Regions from separate parts of the Arhodomonas sp. AD133 genome, predicted to be linked through region 1. Evidence: predicted binding sites of a transcription regulator. Region 1 holds the regulator's gene; the other holds the start of a gene.
What was found. The regulator FliA, encoded in region 1, starts transcription of late flagellar genes. The targets are predictions, from matches to a motif close to GCTAAAGTTNNNNNNNNNNCNGCCGATA.
Positions count from the first base shown of each region.

Region 2: a site for FliA is predicted at 1,896-1,923, ahead of ACPEES_RS12540 (methyl-accepting chemotaxis protein). Genes of this name have one in related genera too.

Region 1 is NZ_JBNAZM010000027.1:50,663-62,143, reverse strand. It holds gene ACPEES_RS14795 (protein-glutamate methylesterase/protein-glutamine glutaminase) at 1-827, opposite strand, end outside; gene ACPEES_RS14790 (chemotaxis protein CheW) at 847-3,069, opposite strand; gene ACPEES_RS14785 (protein phosphatase CheZ) at 3,081-3,830, opposite strand; gene cheY (chemotaxis response regulator CheY) at 3,835-4,215, opposite strand; gene ACPEES_RS14775 (RNA polymerase sigma factor FliA) at 4,316-5,041, opposite strand; gene ACPEES_RS14770 (MinD/ParA family protein) at 5,038-5,877, opposite strand; gene flhF (flagellar biosynthesis protein FlhF) at 5,910-7,310, opposite strand; gene flhA (flagellar biosynthesis protein FlhA) at 7,359-9,455, opposite strand; gene flhB (flagellar biosynthesis protein FlhB) at 9,465-10,619, opposite strand; gene fliR (flagellar biosynthetic protein FliR) at 10,804-11,481, opposite strand, start outside.
Region 2 is NZ_JBNAZM010000020.1:34,038-45,518, forward strand. It holds gene ACPEES_RS12540 (methyl-accepting chemotaxis protein) at 1-1,835, opposite strand, end outside; gene ACPEES_RS12545 (TerC family protein) at 1,970-2,713, opposite strand; gene ACPEES_RS12550 (ABC-ATPase domain-containing protein) at 3,090-4,754, shown strand; gene ACPEES_RS12555 (R3H domain-containing nucleic acid-binding protein) at 4,765-6,327, opposite strand; gene ACPEES_RS12560 (YcgL domain-containing protein) at 6,360-6,650, shown strand; gene ACPEES_RS12565 (PilZ domain-containing protein) at 6,773-7,057, shown strand; gene ACPEES_RS12570 (YajG family lipoprotein) at 7,140-7,724, opposite strand; gene ACPEES_RS12575 (methylenetetrahydrofolate reductase) at 7,883-8,809, shown strand; gene ACPEES_RS12580 (hypothetical protein) at 8,868-9,083, opposite strand; gene ACPEES_RS12585 (high-potential iron-sulfur protein) at 9,576-9,917, shown strand; gene ACPEES_RS12590 (FAD-binding oxidoreductase) at 9,980-11,425, opposite strand; gene ACPEES_RS12595 (DUF1461 domain-containing protein) at 11,418-11,481, opposite strand, start outside.

The sequences.
Region 1 (11,481 bases):
TAGAACTGGCTCGGGGTGGGCTCGAACAGACGTGTGACGATCTGGCCGCCGGCACGGCGCAACCCGAGCTGCATGCCGCCCGGGGCGAGCACGGCTTCGCCAGCGCGCAGCGGCGTGCCCTCGCCGGCCTGGCGGACCTTGACTTTGCACAGTTGATCCAGGCGCGCCGCGAACGCCTCGGTAAACGTTTCCGGCATGTGCTGGATAAGCAGCACCGGCACCGGGAATGCTGCCGGCAGGCGGGTGAGCACCTTCTGCAGCGCCACCGGCCCGCCGGTGGAGGTGCCGATGACCACCAGCCGCACCTTGCCGGCCTGAAGCTCCGGTCCGCGCGCCGCCGGTCTCTGCGGCGGCGCGGTGCCCGGACGCGGGGCCGTGCCGCGTGTCTCCCGTGGCGCGGTCGGCGCAGCGGCCTTGCGGCGGGCGCCCTGGCGGCCGACCAGCTTCACCTTCTCCCGCAGCAGCCGCTGTGCATGCTCCTGGTTGCTGGAGATGTCGGAGAAACGCTTCGGCAGGAAGTCCACCGCCCCCGCTTCCAGCGCGGCGAGCGTCGGCCGGGCGCCGTCGTAGGTGAGCGACGAGAACATCAGCACCGGGGTGGGATAGCGGCGCATGATCTCGCGCAGCGCGGCGATCCCATCCATCTCCGGCATCTCGATGTCCATGGTGACGACGTCCGGACGGAGCTTGCGGACCTGGTCGACCGCCTCCCGGCCATTGGCCGCCTCCCCGACGACCTCGATCTGGGGGTCGGCATCCAGCAACTCGCGGATACGACGGCGAAAGAAGCCGGAGTCATCGACGATCAGGGTCCGAACGTTGGCCAAAGCGGGTCCTCCTGAATCCCTACAGGCGTGAGCCGTACTGCTTGATCAGGCTCGGGATGTCCACGATCAGCGCGATGCTGCCGTCGCCGGTGATGGTGGAGCCGGCGAGCCCGGGCAGGCCGTGGAGCATCGCGCCGAGGGGTTTGATGACCACCTCCTCCAGACCGATGACCTCGTCGACGACGAAGCCCACGGTCTGGTGACCGATGGCGACGGTCACCACCTGGGAGTCCTCCTCCTGCTCGCCCGGCTCCAGCGCCTTGGCGGGCACCACGGCCTCGGCGCCCAGGCGGTCGAGCCAGCGCTCGAGGAAGAACAGCGGCATCGCGCGCTGACGCACCATGACGGTCAACCGACCGTCGACGACGTTGGTGCGCCGCCGGTCGAGCTCGAAAATCTCGCGCACCACCGACATGGGCAGGGCGAACTTGCGCCCGCTGATACGCACCATGAGCGTCGGCAGAATGGCGAGGGTGAGCGGCACCTTGATGCGGATGGTCGTCCCCTCGCCCAGGCGCGAGTCGATATCGACGGTGCCGTTGAGCTGGGAGATGCGGTTCTTCACCACGTCCATGCCCACACCGCGCCCGGAGACGTCCGAAATCTGGTCCTTGGTGGAGAACCCGGGCGCGAAGATGAGGTTGTAGCACTCGCTCTCGTCCAGCCGGCGCGCCGATTCCGCGTCGAGCACACCCTTGTCCACGGCGCGCTGACGAAGCTTCTCCGCATCCATGCCGCGGCCGTCGTCGGCGATCACGAGCAGGATGTGATCCCCCTCCTGCTCGGCGGACAGGCGCACGGTGCCGGTGCGTGGCTTGCCGGCATTGACGCGTTCGTCCGGCGACTCCAGGCCGTGATCGACGGAGTTGCGGATAAGGTGGACCAGTGGGTCGGCCAGCGCCTCCACCAGATTCTTGTCGAGATCGGTCTCCTCGCCGCTGGTTTCGAGCTGGACCTCCTTCTGCAAACTGCGCGCGAGGTCGCGGATCACTCGCGGGAAACGGCCGAAGACCTTGCGAATGGGCTGCATGCGGGTCTTCATCACCGCGCTCTGCAGATCCGAGGTCACGTGCTCGAGGTTACCCACCGCGTGCGCGAGACGCTCGTCGCCGAGCTCGCCGCGCAGAGTCGAGAGGCGGTTACGCACCAGTACGAGCTCGCCGACCAGGTTCATGATGTCGTCGAGCTTGGCGGTGTCCACGCGCACGCTGGTCTCGCCGCGTTGCGGCTGTGCCGCCGGCTGACCGCCGCCGGGCTCCGCGGGCGCGCTGCCGCCGCCTCCCCCGCTGGCGCTACCCCCACTGCCGCCGGAAGCGGTCTCGCGTGTACCGGATTCCGGAGCCGGGGACGATTTCGCGGGCTCCGAGCGCTGCGGTGACGCCGCCCCGGCGGGCTCCTGCTGTCCGGCAGCACTGGCGGCCGGCGCCTCGCTACCAGCCTTCGGTGCCTTACCGCTGCCGTGAAGGTCGTCCAGGAGCTGCTCGAACTCGTCTTCGGTAATGTGCTCGTCACCATCGCCGCTCGCGGCGGGAGTGGCATCCGCCGGCTGCTGGGGCACACCGCCGTGCTGGCCGTCACCGTGGAGCTCGTCGAGCAGCCGCTCGAACTCGTCGTCGCTGATCTCGTCGCTGTCGCTCCCGGACGATTCACCGTCCGCCGACACGTCCCCGGCCTTCTGCCCGGAGGCGCCGTCGGAGGTTTCCTCACCACCGTCGAGGGCATCGAGCAGCGCCTCGAACTCCCGGTCGCTGATGTCGCCGGACGCGGCATCCCCACCCCCGCCTGCGGATGTGTTATCCGCCGAGGCCGTCGGCGTCGCTGCATCCCCCTCGGGCGCGGCGGGCATGTCGGCGTCGGGCTGGTTGTGCCGCCGCAACGACTGCAGCAGAGCCTCCGGCGCCGCCTCCAGATCCTGTGCCGCATCCAGGCGGTCGAACATATCGTTGACCACGTCCAGCGCCTTGAGCACATCATCCATGAGCTCGGGGTACATCTGCTTCTCGCCCTGACGCAGGAGGTTGAAGATGTCCTCCGTCTGGTGGCAGACGTCCACGAGCTCGTCCAGCCCCAGGAAGCCGGCACCGCCCTTGATGGTATGAAATCCCCGGAATACCGAGTTGAGCAGATCGCGATCCTGGGAGCTGCGCTCCAGAGCGACCAGTTGCTCGCCGAGGGATTCGAGGATCTCCCGCGACTCGACGAGGAAGTCCTGGACGATATCGTCCTGCGGATCGATGGCCATGCGCGCCCCCTTCAGAAGCCGAGACTGGAGAGCAGGTCGTCCACCTCATCCTGCCCCGACACCACATCCTGGTCCTGTCCCGGTACCGCCGGGCCGTGGACCTCCGGCTGACTCTTCTCGGTGGGTTTATCGGCAGGTTTGCTCTTTTCTTCAGTCATCCTCGGACCGGCGAGCCGCACGAGTCCGACCAGCCCGTCCTCGACCTCCTGGACGAGCGTCATCACCCGGCGAATGATCTGGCCGGTGATGTCCTGGTAGTCCTGCGCCATGAGCGCATCGGAGAGGGAATGGTTGAGCGCCTCGCCGTGGCTGCCGGCGAGTGCGAGAAAGCCTTCCACCTCCTGACTGAGCTTGCGGAACTCGTCGGCGGAAAGCTCACGACGGCGGAAGCGTTGCCACTGCTCGTGGAGCGAGTTGCCCTGCGCGCGCAGCTCGTCCACCAGGGGAAGGCTCGTCTCGATCGCCTCGAGGGTTCGATGCGCGGAGCTCTCGGTCACGTCGATGACATGGTTCAGCCGTTGCCTGGCGTCGGGAATCTCGCTGGAAGCGATGTCCGACAGACGGCTGTCCACGCGGAAAGACTTGAGTGCCTCGTGGAGCTCGCGGGTGAGCACGCCGATCTCGCGGAAGAGCTCCGTTTCGCGCAATCGGGTCAGCTCATCGATGGTCTCCTGGATCCCCTGTTCGTCACCGCCCTCGATGCGCTCGATGAGATCGCGGGCGAGCGCCAGGTATTGCTGGCTGCGGTCGTCGGTCGTCATGGCGCTAGCCCCCCGCATTGATGCGCTCGAAGATCTTCTCGATCTTCTCCTTGAGCGTCACGGCAGTGAAGGGCTTGACGATGTAACCGTTCACACCCGCCTGGGCGGCAGCGATGATCTGCTCCCGCTTGGCCTCGGCAGTGACCATGAGCACCGGCAGGTCGGCCAGATCCGGATCGGCGCGCACACCCTTTAGCAGGTCCATGCCGCTCATGCCCGGCATGTTCCAGTCCGTGATGAGAAAATCGAACCCGCCGCGCTGTAGCATCGGCAACGCGGTGTTGCCGTCGTCGGCTTCGGAGATGTTCTCGAAGCCGAGATCACGGAGCAGATTCCGGATGATCCGACGCATCGTGGAGAAATCGTCCACGACGAGGATCTTCATGTTCTTGTTCAATGCCACGCTATTCCCCCTGAGCGAATTCGCGGTAACCGTGCCGGCGGCCGGCGCCTCTCGGGTGCGGAGGGCCGCCGGAGATGCACTCTCACCTCTCTATCCAATCGGCAAGGTGCGCACGAAGCTTTAGCATGATCTTGCCGTGAATCTGGCTGATGCGGGATTCGCTGACACTGAGCACCTCGCCGATCTCGCGCAGATTGAGCTCCTCATCGTAATAGAGTTGCATCACGAGCTGCTCGCGCTCGGGCAGCTTGGCGACGGCTGCAGCGAGATCCGCGCGGAAGCCCCGGTCGGCGAGCACATCCTGCGGCGACGGGCCGTCGCCCTGGGGCTCGTGGGCCTCGCCGGTCGTCGGATCCTCCTGGTCGATGCTGAACAGCCGGGCGCTGGCAGCGTCGGTGAGCGTAGCGTGGTACTCGTCCAGCGACACCCCGAGCCGCTGAGCCACCTCCGCATCCCTCGGCTCGCGTCCGAGCTCGTGCTCCAGCGCCTGGATCACCTCGCCCGCCTCGCGCGAGCGCCGGTGCACCGATCTCGGCGTCCAGTCGAGGCGACGTATCTCGTCGAGCATGGCGCCGCGAATGCGAATGCCCGCATAGGTCTGAAAGCTCGCCCCCTGCCCGGCATCGAACTGGCGGGCGGCCTCGAGCAACCCTACCATGCCGGCCTGGATCAAATCCTCGAGCTGCACGCTCGGCGGCAGGCGGTTGGCGAGGTGATGCGCGATTCGACGCACGAGCGGCGCGTGGCGCACCAGCAGATCGTCACCGCATTGTCCCTGCACGGCTTCGTACATCGAGGGTCCGTTCATCCCGCGAACTCCCCTACCCGGCTGCCATAGCGGATCACCCGCTCGACGAAGAACTCGAGCTGGCCGTCGGCACGGCTCGGCAGCGGCCACTGCTCCACGCGATCGGCGAGTGCCTGGAACGCCCGGCCCGACGGGCTACCCGGATACAGCGACACCACCGGTCGCTGGCGCTGCACGGCTGCGCGCAGGCGCTCGTCCTCCGGGATAGCGCCGGCGTACTCCACGGTGACGTCGAGAAAGCGGTCGGTGACCCGCGCGAGCTTGCCATAGAGGTCCTGGCCCTCACGCGGCCCGGGCACGCGGTTGGCCACCATGTGAAAGCGCGTCACGCCGTGGTCGCGGTTGAGTACCTTGATGAGCGCGTAGGCATCGGTAATGGACGAGGGCTCGTCGCAGACCACCACGAGCACCTCGCGGGCGGCACGCGCGAAGCTCATCACCGAATCGGAGATACCCGCCGCCGTATCCACCAGCAGGTAATCCAGGTCCACGGACAGGTCGCTGAAGCTGCGGATGAGTCCCGCGTGCTCCGCCGGGGAGAGCTCCGCCATGCGCTGGGTACCCGACGACGCGGGCACGATGTGCACCCCCTCGGGACCGTCGAGCAGGACCTCCTCGAGGCTGACCTCGCCGTCAAGCACGTGCGAGAGGTTGCGCCGCGGCGACAACCCGAGCAGCACATCGACGTTGGCAAGCCCCAGGTCCGCGTCGAAGAGCATCACGCCACGGCCCGCACGCGCCAGCGCAGTGGCGAGGTTTACCGAGAGGTTGGTCTTGCCAACCCCGCCCTTGCCGCTGGTCACGGCAATCACTTTGACCGGTTTCGGCTCCGACATGCGTCTCAGTCCCGCCGCTTGATCCATGCCCCTCAACCCCGCCGCGCCGCAGTACCCGCGAACGCCACGGCGAGGGATTCGTCGTCTTCGGTGGCCGCCTTGTAACGCTCGGCCAGCGCCTCGGCCTCTTCCAGCAGCGCCTCGGCACGGGCCGGGCGCAGATCCTCGGGCACACGCTGGCCGTGAGCCACGTAGGCCACCGGCAGGCGGCTGCGCATCACGGCAGTGATCGCGCCGCCCAGGCTCGTGGCCTCGTCCGTCTTACTCAGGATACAACCCACCGGCGCAACAGCGCGAAAAGCGCGTAACGTCTCGATCAACGCCGAAAGCTGCGTGTTCGCCGAGAGCACCAGATAGGGCCGCACCTGCCGCTCGCCGGCGGCGAGAGTGCGGAACTGCTCGGCAAGCCGCATATCGCGCTGGCTCATGCCGGCGGTGTCCACGAGCACCAGACGCCGGTCGGCGAGGTCGGCGAGCAGCGCGGTGAGCTCCTCGCCGTCGGCCGCGGCATGCACCGGCACACCGAGAATGCGCGCGAAGCTGCGCAGCTGCTCCTGGCCACCCACCCGGAAGTTGTCAGTGGTCACCAGCGCCACCTGGTGACGGCCATGGCGCAACGCCGCACGCGCGGCGAGCTTGGCGACGGTGGTGGTCTTGCCCACGCCGGTGGGCCCTACCACGGCCACCACGCCGCCCTGGTCGACGATCTCGTCGTCGGCGGTGGGCAGGTGACGGCGCACCAGCTTCATGGCCTGTCCCCACGCCTGCTCCAGGTCCTCCTCGGCCCCCACTGCGTCGGCGAGACCGCGGCAGACGTCCGCCGCCAGCCCCATCGCGTGCAGCCGGCGCAGCAGCGCCGCGCGCACGGGCTTGGCGCGGCCCATCTGCTGCCACTCCATGAGCGTGAGCTGATTCTCGAAGAGCGTGCGCAGGTTGCTGAGCTCCTCCCGCATTGCCTGCATGGCCGGCTCCGGCGTCCACTGGATGCGATCGGCACTGGCACGCCGCGGTGCCTGCTCCCCGGCAGCCGGGTCCGGTGTCGACGCGGGGGCATCGGCGCGTTCGTACTCGAGATCGAGCGGCGCCGGGGAAACGTCGTCGGCCGTCGGATTCCCGTCGGCCGGTGGCGGCTCGTCGTCGTCACCGACGGTGACGGACAGGCGCGGGCGGTCTGTACGCGCGGCCGGCGCCGTGGATTCACGCTCGGCCCGTGCGAGCGTGTCGCTGAAACTGGCAGGCGTCGGGGACACGCCCCGCTCGGCCTCCGCCACGGCCTCGCGAACGGCCTTCTCGTCGTAGTCCACCGCCGAGATCACCTCCACCCCGCCCTCGACACGGCGACTGGAGAGGATCACGGCATCCGGCCCGTGCACGTCCCGGACCTGGCGCATGGCCTGGCGCATGTCTTCGGCGAACACCCGCTTTATCTTCATGCCGTCACTCCGCATCCCTGGTAGCCAATAGTGCGCGAGGCACCGTTGTTACTGAGCGACCTGCTGCTGCCCCACCGTGGCCACGATCCGCACCTGGCGGTCATCCGGGATCTCGTTATACGAGAGCACATGCAGCCCCGGTGTGCCGTGACGGGTTAGCCGGTACAGCCAACCGCGCAATTGCGGCGAGGTCAGCAGCACCGCGGGCTGGCCGGCGAGCTCCTGACGCTGCGCGCTCTCCGTGAGTGAGCGCTGCAGCCGCTCGGCAAGGCCGGGCTCGAAACCCGCGGCGCCCTCGGACGCCCCCTGGATGGTATCTAGCAACAACTGTTCCAGTTGAGGCTCCAGGGTGATCACCGGCAGCTCCGCACTCATGCCGCCGATGCTCTGCACGATCATCCGTCCCAGCGCTTCGCGCACGATCTGGGTGAGCTGTGTGGGGTCCTGCATCCGCGGCCCATGCTCGGCCAGCGTCTCGACGATGGTGCGCATGTCCCGCACCGGCACACGTTCGGCGAGCAGGTTCTGCAGCACCTTCGCCACCACCGAGAGCGACAGGGTGTTGGGGACGAGCTCTTCCACCAGCTTGGGCTGTTGCTGGGCGAGCATGTCGAGGAGCTTCTGCGCCTCGTCGTGGCCGAGCAACTGGTGCGCGTTGTCGTGGATGATCTGGCTCAGGTGGGTGGCGATCACGGTGCTCGTGTCCACCACCGTGTAGCCCAGGCTCTGGGCATAGTCGCGCTGATTGCCGTCGATCCACACCGCCTCCAGGCCGAACGCCGGATCCCGGGTCGGGGTTCCTTCGAGCGTGCCGGAGACGCCGCCGGGGTTGATTGCGAGCTCGCGGCCGGGCTGCATCTCCGCCTCCGCGATGGGCACCCCGAGCACGCTGATCCGGTACGCGTTGGGACCGAGATCCAGGTTGTCGCGAATGTGCACCGACTGCACGAGAAAGCCGAGATCCTGGGAGACCTTCTTGCGCACGCCCTTGATGCGGGTGAGAAGCTGCCCGCCCTGATTGCGGTCGACCAGCGGAATGAGCCCGTAGCCCACCTCCAGGCCGATGGTGTCCACCGGCGGCACGTCCTCCCAGGTGAGCTCGCGCTGCTCCGGGCTCGGCTCGGCCGCCTCCTCGGCGACGGGCTCCTCGGGGCCGGCGGCGCGTTCGCCCTCGCGATACCGCCACCAGGCCACACCCAGACAGATCCCGCCGAGCAGCAGGAACGTGAAGTTGGGCATGCCGGGAATCAGCCCGAGGAAGGTCACGATACCGCCGCTGATGTAGAGCACGCGGTGATTGCTCAGAAGCTGTGTCAGCACCGCCCCGGCCATGTCCTGGGAGGAGGATACGCGGGTCACGAGAATGGCCGTCGCCGTGGAGAGCACCAGCGACGGAATCTGCGCCACCAGACCGTCGCCGATGGTCAGCAGCGTGTAGGTGTGCATCGCCTCGCCGAAGGGCATGCCGTGCTGCAGCACCCCCACGGACAGTCCACCGACGATGTTGATGAACAGGATCAGAATGCCCGCGATGGCGTCACCGCGGACGAACTTGCTGGCACCATCCATGGAACCGTAGAAATCCGCCTCCTGGGCGACATCCTCACGCCGCTGCTTGGCCTCGCGCTGGTCGATGATACCGGCGTTGAGGTCGGCGTCGATGGCCATCTGCTTGCCCGGCAATGCGTCCAGGGTGAAACGCGCGCTCACCTCCGAAACACGCCCGGCGCCTTTGGTCACCACCACGAAGTTGATGATCACCAGAATCGCGAAGACCACCAGGCCGATGGCGTAGTCGCCGCCGATGACGAACTCGCCGAATGACTCGATGACGCTGCCTGCCGCCCCGGGACCATTGTGCCCGTTGATGAGCACCACCCGGGTCGAAGCCACGTTCAGCGCCAACCGCAGCAGTGTCGCCACCAGCAGCACCGTCGGGAAGGCGGCGAATTCCAACGGCCGCAGGCTGTAGACCGTGACCAGCAGGATCACCAGGCTCAACACGATGTTGAAGGTAAACAGCATGTCCAGGACGAATGGCGGCAACGGCACCACCATCATCGCCAGCAGCGCGATGAGCAGCGCCGGCGTTCCCAGCCCTCGAACCCCGATGTGCCGCCAGCCTTTTGCGATTACCGCTGCCATGCCGATTCCTTACTCCTCAGCCTCATCGGCGAACCCCTTTCGCGCCAGGTCCATGAACTCCTCCGGCACCTCCGGCTGCGGGGCCTGACCCGCCGCCGCGCCGTTACGGCGCCGGAAAACGTAGGCAAGCACCTGAGCGACCGCCAGATACAACCCGGCCGGTATCTCCCGATCGAGCTCGGTGCTGTGGTACAAGGCCCGTGCCAACGGCGGCGATTCGAACACGGTCACCCGGTGCTCGCTGGCCACCTCGCGGATACGCCGGGCCACCAGGTCAGTGCCCTTGGCCACAAGCTTCGGCGCGCGCATGCCCTTTTGCTCATAGCGCAGCGCCACGGCGAAATGCGTCGGGTTGGTGATCACCACGTCCGCCTCCGGTACCGCCTCCATCATCCGGCCCTGGGCGAGCTCCTGCTGAAGCTGACGGATGCGGCCTTTCACCTCCGGCTTGCCTTCGGTGTCCTTGAGCTCGTCCTTCACCTCCTGGCGGGTCATGCGCAGCTTCTTCGTGTGGTCCCAGAGCTGGTAGGGAATATCCACTGCGGCGATGACGATCAGCGAGACGGCGAGCACCAGGAAGGTCCCGAAAAAGAGGTCCGCCGCGCGCGCCGCACCCGACTGCAGCGGCAGCCCGGTGAGCGCCACGAAGTCGTCCAGCTGCAGCCTCACCATGAGCGCGCCCACGACACCGACCACCACGATCTTGGCGAGCGCCTTGGCGAGCTCCATCAGCCCACTCACCCCGAAGAGCCGTTTCAGTCCCTTGAGCGGATTGAGCTTTTCCGGCTTGGGGGCGAGAGCCTTGGCGCTGAACGACCAGCCACCGAGCGCCACCGGCGCGACCACGTTGACCAGCCACATGGATCCTGCGAATGGGATGACCACGAGCAGCCCCTGTACGATCGCCTCCTGAAACATTCTCACCGGCGCCGCAGGGTCGAAGGCTGCCTCACGCTCCAGCGCCAGCGTCCCGCGCAGCAACTCGCCCAGCCCCTTGGCCATGTAACTCCCGAGCGTGAGCAACCCCACCGCCGCGGCGATCATGACCAAAGTCGTCGTCAACTCCCGCGACCGCGGAACCTGCCCCTTGTCCCGCGCTTCCCGCAGGCGTTTCTGGGTCGGTTCTTCGGTTTTCTCCTGCCCGTTCTCGTTTTCTTCGGCCATCGAAGAAGTCCTGATGTGTCAACGAGGCACTGGGAGCGCAGCAGATTTCGTGCCAGGCGCGGAGCTAGCAGCAAGTTCAAAGTTGAAAGCCAAAAGCGTCCGCGAGCAGAGCACGGCAGCTTCCTCCCGGCACGGCTGCGCCCGCTTCCCGCTTGATACTTTCAGCTTTGCACTTGCTTCTTGCTCAACCGCCGAGTATTTGGCGCATCACGTCGAACGCTTGGCGCCAGAGGGCGGACATACGCTCCGGCAGCGAGGGAACGACCAGGGTGAGCAGGATCACGTACCCGGTGAGCATGGTAATCGGGAAGCCCACGGAGAAGATGTTCATCTGCGGGGCGACGCGGGTCATGACGCCAATGATCATATTCACCATCAGCAAAAACGCCAGCGCCGGTAGCGCGAGCACGACGGCGCCCGCGAACATCGTGCTCGCGAACGCCACCACGGTCCGGTAGTCGGCGGCTTCCAGACCGCCGGCGGTGAGCGGCAGCAACCGGAAACTCTCGGCGAGAAGCTGGATGAGCACCAGGTGGCCGCCGAACGCCAGGAAGAGCAGCGTCATCACCACGAGCAGGAACTGCGAGAGCACCGGCACGGGAACACCGGTCTGCGGATCCACCATGGTCGCGAAACCCAGCCCCATGGTCAGCGAGATGCTCTCACCGGCGATCACCACCGCCTGGAATGCCATGGCCAGCACCAGCCCCATGGCCACACCGATGATCACCTGCTGCGCGGCAAGAACCACGGCTGCCGGCGACAGCGGATCGAGCGCCGGCACGCTCTCGACCGCCGGCATCACCGCCACCGTGAGCGCCACGCTGAAGAGCACGCGAATCCGGGTGGGTATCGCCGTGTT
Region 2 (11,481 bases), on a different contig from region 1:
GCACCGGCGATCTGGGTGTTCATCTCGGTGATGCGGTTGACCCCTTCGCTGATGCGCCCGAGAGCATCGCCAGCCTCGGCGGCCTGGTCCACTGTTTTCCGGGCGCGGGTGCGGCTGCTGTCCATGGCGCTGGCGGCCGCCTCCGCGCCGGCCTGCACCCGCTCGATGATGCTCTGGATCTCGCCGGTGGACTCCTGGGTGCGCTGGGCCAGGGTGCGGACCTCGTCGGCCACCACCGCGAAGCCCCGCCCCTGCTCGCCGGCCCGGGCGGCCTCGATGGCGGCGTTGAGCGCGAGCAGGTTGGTCTGCTCGGCGACGTCACGAATGACGTCCAGCACCGTGGTGATATTGCCGGCCTCCTGGCGCAGATCCATGACGGTCTGTGCAGCGGATTCCACCTCCTGTGCCAGGCCGTCTATGGCATCAACCGTGCGCTGAACCACTTCCCGGCCCTGGCCGCTGTCGTTGGAGACACCCTCCGCGCCCTCGGCCGCCTCCGAGGTATTGCGGGCAATCTCCTGCCCCGTGGTGGCCATCTGGTTCATGGCGGTGGCGACCTGGTCCACTTCCTCGCGCTGGCGCCGCACGCCTTCATCGGTGGAGCGGGTCACGGCGGTGAGCTCCTCGGAGGCGCCGGCGAGGCTCTCGGTTTCCTGACTGATGCCGCGAACGACCCCTTGCAGCGCCTCGAGGAAGCGGTTCACGGCGGTAATGAAGTCCCCCACTTCGTCGTGCTGCCCGGCGGTAAGGCGCCGGGAGAGGTCTGCCTGCCCGGATTCCATGTCGTCGAGCAGCGCGGTGATCTCGCGGCGGCCACGCTGGACCGGGCGTACCACCCCCCGGGTGATGACGAAGGCGAGGATCAGCCCGCCGACCGTGGCCACGCCGACCAGTGCCGCGGTCAGGGTCATCGCCGAGCTGGTGCGCGCGCCGGCCTCGCCGGCCACCTCGGAGAGCGCGCTGAAGCTGCTGTCCTGCAGCGCTTGGGCGGTCTCGACCATTTTCCCGCCGAGCGGATCCATGACGTCGGTCTTCGTTCGCGCGATGGTGCTGAGCTGGGCGGCGAGCTCGTCGGTGATGCGCTGGTAGCGGCGGGTGGCATCGGCGGCGGCCGCGCGAAGCTCTGCCTGGCGGTCGCCGAGGATGTAGGCGTTGAGCTGCTTGAGACCGCGCTGGGCGTCCATGGCGAGCTTGCGGCTTTCCTCGAGCAGGGCCTCGTCGCGGTCGCTGAGATAGCGGCGCGCGGTGGTGCGCAGCTCGTTGACGATGCCCAGTGTGCGCTGTGCCTGGTAGGCGAGCAGGTAGTCGTTCTGCCCGGTGCCCATGGCCGCGAGATCGTCGAGGGGGGCGGAGGCGGCTTCACCGGCCTTGCTGAGGCGGTCGGCCACTTCCGCGAGCGTGGAAGTTGCCGGCCGGATCTTCTCGCTGAACGCGGTCTCGTATTGCTGGTGCTGCGTCGCCAGCGTGTCCAGCAACTCGAGGCGTTGGGCGTCATCGATGCGCGAGCGAGCCCGCTCGAGCTCCGCGCGGAATTGCTCGCCGTTGGCGAGGAAGGCCTCCGCATTATCCCGTGCGCGGGTGTCGATGTACGCATTGAGCGCGAGGCGCTGGCTGTAAAGGTCGCTCAGGATCGCCGTAGCCGTCGCCGTGTCGGGGGCGAGATCGCCGGTGACCACCCCCATGTGCCGGTCGACGGCGCGGAAGCCCGCGATCGCGACCGCGCCGACGACCACGAACAGCACCAGGATCACCACCGGTGCGGCCATTACCTTGGCGGTCAGCCCCAGGCGCCACGCGCCGCGTCCACCCGCCGCCTTGCCTCTCGTCCTCGTCAATCGCGATTGGCTCATTGTCATCGTTCTCGCTGCCGGGAATCGTGGAGTTCCACTTCCTTCTATCGGCGGCGGGGCGATGAACTTGATCCGCCCGTGTCAGGACACACCAGGTGCCGGTCGTCTCCCGGTCGTGCCTACGTATGTATTTGTCGTTCACGCCGCCGCGCGCGCAGACGCAGGTTCATCATCTCCACGGCCGCGGAGAAGGCCATCGCGAAGTAGATGTAGCCCTTGGGAATGTGCAGCCCCGCACCGTCGGCGACCAGTGCGACGCCGATGAGCATCAGGAACGACAACGCGAGCATCTTGATGGTCGGGTGAGCCGCGATAACGCGGTTGATCGCCCCCACGAGCAGCAGCATCACACCCACGGCGAGGATGATCGCCACCACCATGACTTCGATGTCGTCGGCCATGCCCACAGCGGTGATGACGGAGTCCAGGGAGAAGACCACGTCCAGCAACCCGATCTGGACGATGACACTGACGAAGCTCGCGCCCGCCGCGTCGCTTGCGGCATGGCCGTCACCTTCGCCTTCGAGCTTGGCGTGAATCTCCGTGGTCGCCTTGTAGATGAGGAACAGCCCACCCGCGCCGAGGACGAGATCGCGGCCCGAGACCCCGTGACCGAAAACCTCGAACAGGGCACGGGTCAGCCCCATCAGCCAGGCGATGGAGAACAGCAGCAGCAGCCGGGTGACCAGCGCCGCCATCAGCCCGAGCTGTCGGGCGCGCGGGCGCTGGTGCTCGGGTAGGCGGTCGGCGAGGATGGAGATGAACACGATGTTGTCGATGCCGAGCACGATCTCCATCACAGTGAGCGTTACCAGCGCCGCCCACGCGGCCGGGTCGCTCATCCAGTCGATCCATTCCAGCACGATGGTCTCCCTGCATGTTGGTGCCCGTCGGGGAGGATACGGGCCGTCCGCAGGGGGCGCCAGCACGGCGGCGCTCGAGGAACCGCTGGACGATTCGTGCCAGCCTCCGGCCGATCGGCGCATCGGTATGACCAGCCGAGTCCGGTGCCGAGAGCCTCCGTGGGCACGTCTGGCGGGGGGCGGGGCCAGGCAGGTATTCCCGTAACGGATCACGGCCATGCGCTGCGAGCGCCGTCTCGCCGGAGCCTGGCGACGACGCGGGCATCGTTCAGCGCTATCTTTACAGCCGCGTTCGCTGTGGCACGCTGGCCGCCTTCCGAGACGCACGCGCCGGCAGGCGCGCGCCCAATTCAACTCATGCGCCACGGAGCGAGGCATGCAGGAGCTGCAGAGCACGCTCGCCCGGATCGATGGCAAGGGTTACAAGGCCTATCGCGACATCACCGGGCGTTATCGGTTCGACGACTTCGAGCTGCGGGTCGATCACGTCCAGGGCGACCCCTATGCGGCGCCGTCACGTCTGCGGGTGATCATGCCCTGGGACGAGGCGGCGCTGCCCGACGACGTCCGCAATGGGGTGCGCGCACGGGCGGCGCGCGATTTTCTCGCGCGCTGTTTCCGTCGCGCCGTGCGTGACGAGCCGGCCATCGCCATCGATGCCGGTGCGCAGACGGTGCTTGACCGCACCGCAGCCCTGTTCACGCCACAGGGGGTGGAGCTGCGCTTCACCGTCAATCTGCCGGCGCGTGGCCGTAGCATCCTCGGCCGCCAGGCGCGGGAGCTTTTGTGCCGGATCCTGCCACGGGCCGTACGTGCCGCGCTGCGACCGGAGCACCGCGATACCGCGGCGCTGGCGCATCACTGCGACGTTGTCGAGGACCAGTTCGCCCTGCGCGAGCAGCTCGCCGGGCAGGGGCTGGTGGCCTTCGTCGCCGACGGTGCGGTCCTGCCCCGGCGCTCCGGGGTGGACGACCGCCCGCTCGCGGATGCTGTGGCGTTCGCGTCGGCGCCGAGTCTGCGGGCTACGCTGATGGCCCCCAATGCGGGGGAAGTCAGCGGTCTCGGGGTGCCGCGGGGCATCACCCTCATCGTCGGCGGCGGCTTCCATGGCAAGTCCACGCTGCTGCGCGCCCTGGAGCTCGGCGTCTACGATCATGTCCCCGGTGACGGGCGGGAACGGGTCGTCACCGACGCGGAGGCGGTGAAGATCCGCGCCGAAGATGGCCGTGCGGTGCACGCCGTGGATCTCTCGCCGTTCATCAACCATCTGCCCTACGGCAAGTCCACGACGGCGTTCGACACGGAGCTCGCCTCGGGCTCTACCAGCCAGGCGGCGGCGCTGCAGGAGGCACTGGAGCTCGGTGCCGGCACGTTGCTGGTGGACGAGGATACCTCGGCGACCAATTTCATGATCCGCGATCAGCGCATGCAGGCGTTGGTGGCCAAGCGCGACGAGCCGATCACGCCGTTCGTCGACCGCATCCGTGAGCTGCGGGATACCCTGGCGGTGTCGACAGTGCTGGTAATGGGCGGGTCGGGGGATTATTTCGCCCACGCGGACACGGTCATCCAGATGCACGACTACCTGCCGCGGGACGTGACCGCCGAGGCGCGCCGTATCGCCGCCGAGCATGCGGCCGGACGTCGCGAGGAGGCGGAGAGCGCGCTCGCGGCACCGCGTCCGCGTTCGTTGCGTCCGCGCTCGGTGGACCCCACTGCCGGTCGGGGCAAGCCGCGGATCAAGGCCCGTGGCGAGGACACCCTCGTATTCGGGCGTGACGACGTGGATCTGCGCGCCGTCGAGCAGATCGTGGATGCCAGCCAGGTGCGTGCCATCGGCTTGCTGCTCCCGCTGCTCGCCGCCCACGGTGGTGAATGGGTAACCGATCCGGGGGCGCAGGTGCGGGAGCTGCTCGCCCAGCCCTGGGAGCGGTTGACCGGGCGCCCCTCCGGCGATCTGGCGCGGCCGCGCCCCGCGGAGGTCATGGCGGCGCTCAATCGACTGCGAAGCGCCGTGTTTCGCGCCGGCGGCGCGGGCTGAGCGGTGCGGCTCAGCCCGGCGCGGGGGAGTCGGTGCCGGGCTGAATCACCAGGTGCTTGTCCGGCTCACAGCCGGTGCTCTGCGCGAGCAGGCGGTGGCGCATGGCGATGCGGTGCTGGAGCTTGCGCAATGGCGCCGAACGCGGCGTGAGCTCCACCGCGATGCCTTCGTCGATCACGCGCTGTGCGGCGGCTTCCGCTTCCCGGGCGGCGGCGTCCACCGTGGCGTCATTGAGGCCCGGCACGACGTTGAAGACGTCGCGCAGCAATCGCCGTATCTGCGCCGTGCTATTGCGCTTGATCGCGTAAACCGGGGCCCCGGTCTCGGCGATCAGTTCCTGCAGGCGCCGGTCCTGGCTGCGGGCGCGCAGAGCGAGCACCAGGTCCGCCCGTTCGGCTTGCTCCACGGTGCGGGCGTTGAGGCGCAGATCCCTCAGCACGCGCTCGGTGGAATCGCGGCTCAACGCGTAGCAATAGATGCGCACCATGCGCTCGCTGCCGCTCTGCGGAGTCGGTTTCGTCGGCGCTGGCACCCGTTGCGGTTCCGGTTCCGGTACCGGGGGCGCCGGCGGTGCCGGAATGGCGGGCTCGCCGCCGGACTCGCCGGTCGTGCCGCGCGGTTCGCCCCGTGGGGCGATGCCCCGGAGCAGCGCGTCCACGGCGCGCGCGGTATCGCGGTGGACGATGAGGCGTTCGCGGTCGACGATCTCCACCACGGCACCGAACGTCGGCGGGCCGGCGCGTTCGCTGACGGTCTTCTGGGTGCCGCGTGCACGGGCGCCTTCGTCGCTGAGGGTGACCGTGCGTACGCCGCCGACCAGGTCGGCGAGCGTGGGGTTGCGCGTGAGGTTCTCCAGCGTCGTGCCATGCGCGGTGCCGATGAGCTGTACGCCGCGTTCGGCGATGGTGCGCGCTGCGGCCGCCTCGGCGGCCGTGCCGATCTCGTCGACCACGATCACCTCGGGCATGTGGTTTTCCACCGCCTCGATCATCACGGCGTGCTGGGCATCCGGATGGGGAACCTGCATGCGGCGCGCGGAACCGATCGCCGGGTGTGGAATGTCGCCGTCGCCGGCGATCTCGTTGGAGGTATCCACGATGACGACGCGTCGGGCGAAGTCGTCGGCGAGCACCCGTGCCATCTCGCGCAGGCGGGTGGTCTTGCCCACCCCCGGCGGCCCGAGCAGCAGGATGCTGTAGGCATCGGCGGCGAGGTCGTGCAGGGGGGCGATGGTGCCATAGACGGCGCGGCCGACGCGCAGGGTCAGCCCGACGGTCTCACCGGTGCGGTTGCGGATGGCGGCGATACGGTGGAGCGTGCCCTCGATGCCGGCGCGGTTGTCCGCGGTGAAACGGCCGACGGCCTCGCACACTCGGGCGAGTGTCTCGCGCGTCACCGGTGCATCGTCGAGGGCATGCGGCCCGCCGGTGAGGCGTGCCTGCGGCGGGCGGCCGAGGTCGAGCACCACCTCGAGCAGATCCGTGGAGGGTAAGCGGCGCAGGCGTTCCCGCAGTGGCCGGGGAAGGACGCCGAGCAGCCGTTCGAGGTCATCGGTTCGGGTTTCGATGCTCACGCGGGACGACCTCCTGCTGTGTCCTTACCTCCATGTATCCCCGCCACCCGTTAAACTGTCAATCATCCGTGCCGACGGGTGACAATTGGGCTCGCCCGACCACTTCGAGGCGCGACGACATCGCCGGTGTGCCCGACGCGTTGCTGGACGCGATGGGGCGGCTGGAGCTCGTCATGGAGCTCACGATCCACCCGGGGCGCCGCCTTGCCCGCGTGCGCGCCGTTGAAGTGCTCGACGGGCTGCTGCATCGCGGCTGCTTCGTGCAGTTGCCGCCCGACGACGACGTCATGCCGTTCGGCGGGGCGAACCGGACGAAGCATTAATAGCGCGGCTGTCGACGGCTATGCTCAATTGCATGAGTCAGTGTTCTGTGTAGGCGATACGGCGTGCCCTCGGCTCAGGGCACTGGAACGGTCCGAGCGCGTGTCTGCTGGGCGGAGGGGGCATGGCCAACGAGCTTAGAACGAACCGACGTCACGTCGCCCGGTTTCCCGCGGATCTGCTGGTGCGCGTGTACCTCTATGGCCGTGCCGTCGGCAGCTATCGTACCCGCGACGTCAGTCGTGCGGGGGTCGGCCTGCATGCCGGGCGGGTCATGCTCTGGCGCGGCATGCCGGTGGAGGTTCAGCTCTACTCCGCCGTGGGCACGCGCGCGGTACCAAGGCGCATCGCCGCGGTCGTGTGCTATTGCCGCGGTAACGGTATGGGGCTGCGTTTCCGTCGCCGTTGATGGCACGGAACCGGCCCGCCCCGGGGGGGCTGGCTCGGTAGCCGTGTCGCCCCTGCCGGCGGCGTGCGCGCGGCCGACGCGGTTACCCGCGCCCGGCGAGGAAATCCACCAGACGCCGGTCGAAGAGCTGGCGAAGGGCGTCCTGGACCGCCCGGGCGATGTCCGCCGCGTTGCGCTCCGGTCCCGGGCGCGTGACCACCCGCGCGCTCCGCGAGGTCGAGGCCTGACCGTTGAAACGCTCCCCGCCGCGCCAGGCACGCGCCTGCAATGTCATCCGAGTGTCCACCCGCCGCGGCACGTCGGCGGTTACCGTGTGTCGCAGCTCGGTGATCTCTATGAGCAGGCGCGGTGTCGCCGTGTCCGACCAAAGCTGGGGTGGAAACCCGGCCTGTGAGAGCGTCTCTCCGGCGGCCAGCTCCACGACGTAGGCGAGGTCCTGGCTCGTGGTGATCGTCGCGTCCTCGTCTTCCCGGTTCTGCAGCACGCCCAGGGCTTTGTCTTCGCGCCGGTCCACGACTTCCAGCGCCACCGGCGGCCCGCCACTGACGCTCGCGTTCGGTTCCGGCGGTTCCACGCTCAGGCGCAGTGTCTGCGGGTTCTGGGCGCAGCCGGCGAGCACCACTATGGTGGTGATGAGGGTGAGCAGGCGAGCGGTGGAGAGGGGCATGTCTGAGGCCTCCTTTCTATGAGCTTGACTCATCCTGGTGATTGAACGAATTCATTGTGTTCAGGATTTAACTTGACGACCCACAGCTAGGGCCCGAGACTCTGCGAACTCTGGCGCTGCGAGCGCCTGTTGTGTCGCAGCATACAAGGGTGATACGAGTGACGCAGCCAGCGAGTACAGCTAACCAGCCTGCAGGCCTGCACCTCGAAGTGGTGCCGCCGCTTACCCGGCAGGGCGAGGCAGGGGTCGATGCGGCTCTCGCCAAGGTGGCGGCCCTACATGAGTCAGTGGGCCTGGACGGGATCAATATTCCCGAAATCCGTGAAGAGAGTTCCAAGAGTGACAAGGGCGAGCGGCGCATGCCGTTCGAGCCCCGCATGGAGCCGCGCGAGCTCGCGCGGCGCATCCGCGATACCTTCGGCATCGAGTGTATGATAAACCGCGTCGTGGTCCACCTGGAGCGCGACCGCCAGGCCGACTGGTTTCGCGAGACATGGGAGGAATACGGCGTCCGGCGTTTCGTGCTGGTGGGCGGTGAGAAGAGCGGGGTGGACTACCCCGGCCCGTCGGTGCCGGAAGCCAACGAGCTCATCCGGGAGGTGATATCCGACCGCCATCTGCGGGTGGGCAACATCTGCATCCCCACGCGCTCGGGGGAGGCCGATCGCATGCGCCGCAAGATGCGCACCGGCACGGATTTCTTCACCACGCAGATCGTCTACCATCCGGAGCAGTTCACCGATCTCGTCGACGCGCTGGTCGACGGCGGTCTGCCGTCGCCGCCGCCGGAGGTGCTGGTGACGCTCTGCCCGGTGAAGAACGAACGCAACATCCGGTTCCTGCACTGGCTGGGGGTGGACCTGGCGCCGGAACTCGAGGCCTGGCTCACCGAGAAGCCGGACGAGGTCACCGAGCGGTCGCTCACGCAGATCGAGCGCGCATGGGCGACGATTTCCGCGCATCGCGCGCGCCGGGCGCCAAGCATGCCGGTCGGCGTGAGCCTTGCGCCCATCGGAAAGATTCCTCACGAGACCACCGTGCGTCTCGCGCGCAACCTCTCCGTGGAGCTTTCCCGCACCGCTTGAGGTTGCATGGCTCGCGAGGTGGCCGGCATCGGCTGCCGGCCACCTCGCAGCGCGCTCGTCAGCGCTGGCTACGCAGGTAGTCCTGCGTTGTGAGCAGGAACAGACGCCGAAACAGCTCCTCGATCGCCGCTTCGCGTTCCAGTTCCCTGGCCTCCCCCTCATCCGCGGCCGCCCGTGGATATTCCCAGATTAGCCGTACAGCCCCCGAGTTGGCATCGCTGACTTCCAGGCAGGGGTTGGCGCCATTGAGTCGGGCGTCGATCTGGTAGCTCATCCCTGTCTCCTCTCATTGCCGGGCATCTGAATCGTCTGCAATAAACAGTAATCGTTCTCATTCGCATATGCAAGTCATTGAATTGCGGATGACGCCCCGGCGGATAGGCGTTACATTGTCGACATTCTTGGATGACCAATCCGGTTACAGCGCATGCCACATGTCAGCGAGCCAGTCGGGCGGTGTGTCGCGACGACAGGGCCGGGGGCGACGCCGGAGTCAACCGTCGCGGGAATCAGCAGCGCGAATTGCGACGTGTAGCAAGGCCCTACACGAGCGGCGAGCGACGCCGTCCACAACGGCGCATAAGGCCACCGGGGCCTGGCAGCATGTTCGAAATGGTTGGTAAATGCCCGCTGGCACAGGCGGTGTATCGCTGGGGACGGGGCAGACATGAAGGCGCGACGGACAAGCGCGCCACTAAATGAGGAGGCCGGACCACCGGCCCACGAGACGACAAATCAGCTACCCGCAAGACGAAAGGAGATGACCATGTCCCAGAACCATCCCGACCGTGGCCGACGGCGTTTTCTGCGCACCGGTCTGCTGGGCGTGGCGGCGGTGCCGCTCGCCGGTGGCCTGGTGACGCGCCGGGCCAGCGCTCAGGACGATATGCCCAGGCTGAGCCCGGACGACCCCGCGGCCAAGGCTCTGAGCTATACCCATGACGCCAGCACCGCCACGGGCAATGCGGCCTTCCAGGAAGGCGCTCACTGTGCCAACTGCCAGCTCTTCACCGGCGAATCCGGTGCGGAATGGGGCCCGTGCAGCGCGTTCCCCGGCAAGCTGGTGAACGCCCAGGGATGGTGTTCCGCCTGGGTCGCGAAGAGCTGAGCGCCAGTCAGACGCGTTGAGCGTCAAGGGGATGGGCGAGTGCCCATCCCCGTCTGGACGAATCAGTGACGATCATGGCCGCCGGTATCCCCGGCGGGTACTACCTTCCCCGGGTTGAGGGTGCCCTGAGGGTCGAGTGCGCCCTTGATCGCGCGCATGAGCGCGACCTCCTCAGCGGACTTCAGCCGCGCGACCTCGGCGGGCTTGAGCTGGCCGACGCCATGCTCGGCGGCGAACGAGCCGTCCAGCGTCGCGACGATGTCGTGGATCAGCCGGTTGAACTCGTCCCAGCGGTCGAGGAAGTCCTCACGGGCCATCTGCGGTGGCTGGCTCAGGTTGAAGTGTATGTTGCCGTCACCGACGTGACCGAACGCGCAAGGGCGTATCCCCGGCAACCGCTGCCGGGCGGCTGCATCCGCGCGTGCGAGGAAGTCGGGGATGGCCGGCAGCGGCACCGAGACGTCGTGCTTGATGCTGGCTCCTTCGTGGCGCTGGGCGGCGGGGATACTGTTGCGCAGTGCCCAGAGCGTGTCGCGCCCGGCATCTTCGTCGGTGATCCGGTAATCGCGGGCCAGTGACGGCAGCTCCGGGAGCGTCCCTTCCAGCATTCCTCGCAGGTCGTCGTGGCGTCGGGAGCTGGTAACGTCCAGCAGGACGTACCAGGGCCACGGTTGTGGGAACGGGTCGCTGCAGCCCGCGCCGTGGCGGAGTGAGAACTCCACGGGGGTGCGCCCCATCAGCTCGAAGGCGGTGAGGCTGTCGCCGGTAAGCGCCCGCAGCTCGGCGAGTAGACCCAATGCCGCCGATGGGGTGTCCAGTGCGACCAGGGCGGTGGCACGGTGCCGGGGGCGGGGGTGCAGACGCAGGACGGCGGCGGTGATGATGCCCAGCGTGCCCTCGGAGCCGACGAACAGGTCCTTGAGATCGTAACCGCTGTTGTCCTTGCGCAGGGCGCGCAACCCGTTCCAGACGCGCCCATCGGCGAGGACGACTTCCAGGCCGAGCACAAGCTCACGGGCGTTGCCGTAGCGCAGCACGTTCATGCCACCGGCGTTGGTCGCCAGGTTGCCGCCGATGCAGCATTCGCCGGCGGCGGCGTAGTCGAGGGGAAACAGCCGGTCCGCGCCGGCGGCTGCGGCTTGCACGTCGGCGAGTGTGCAGCCCGCTTCGGCCACCAGGGTGTGGCCCAGTGGGTCAATGGCGCGTATGCGCCGCAGACGTTCCAGGCTCAGCACGATCTGATCGCCGCTGGCGTCCGGTGCGGCGCCGCCGCACAGGCCGGTGTTGCCGCCCTGGGGAACGATGGCCACACCGGCGGCGGCGCACCGGCGGACCGTTTCGGATACCGCGCGGGTATCCGCCGGGCGCACCACCGCCCGGCAGCGACCTTTGAACAGACCCCGGCGTTCACGGAGGTACGCCGCCGTTGCGGCCGGCGTGGTGATCACGGCGTCGTCGCCCAGGACGTTCTCCAGCTCATGCACCAGTGCGTCGACGCCATCAGTCATGGCGCAGCCACCAGCGCACGGCCGCGAGTAGCGCGGCTGTCAGCCCGAGTGTGAGG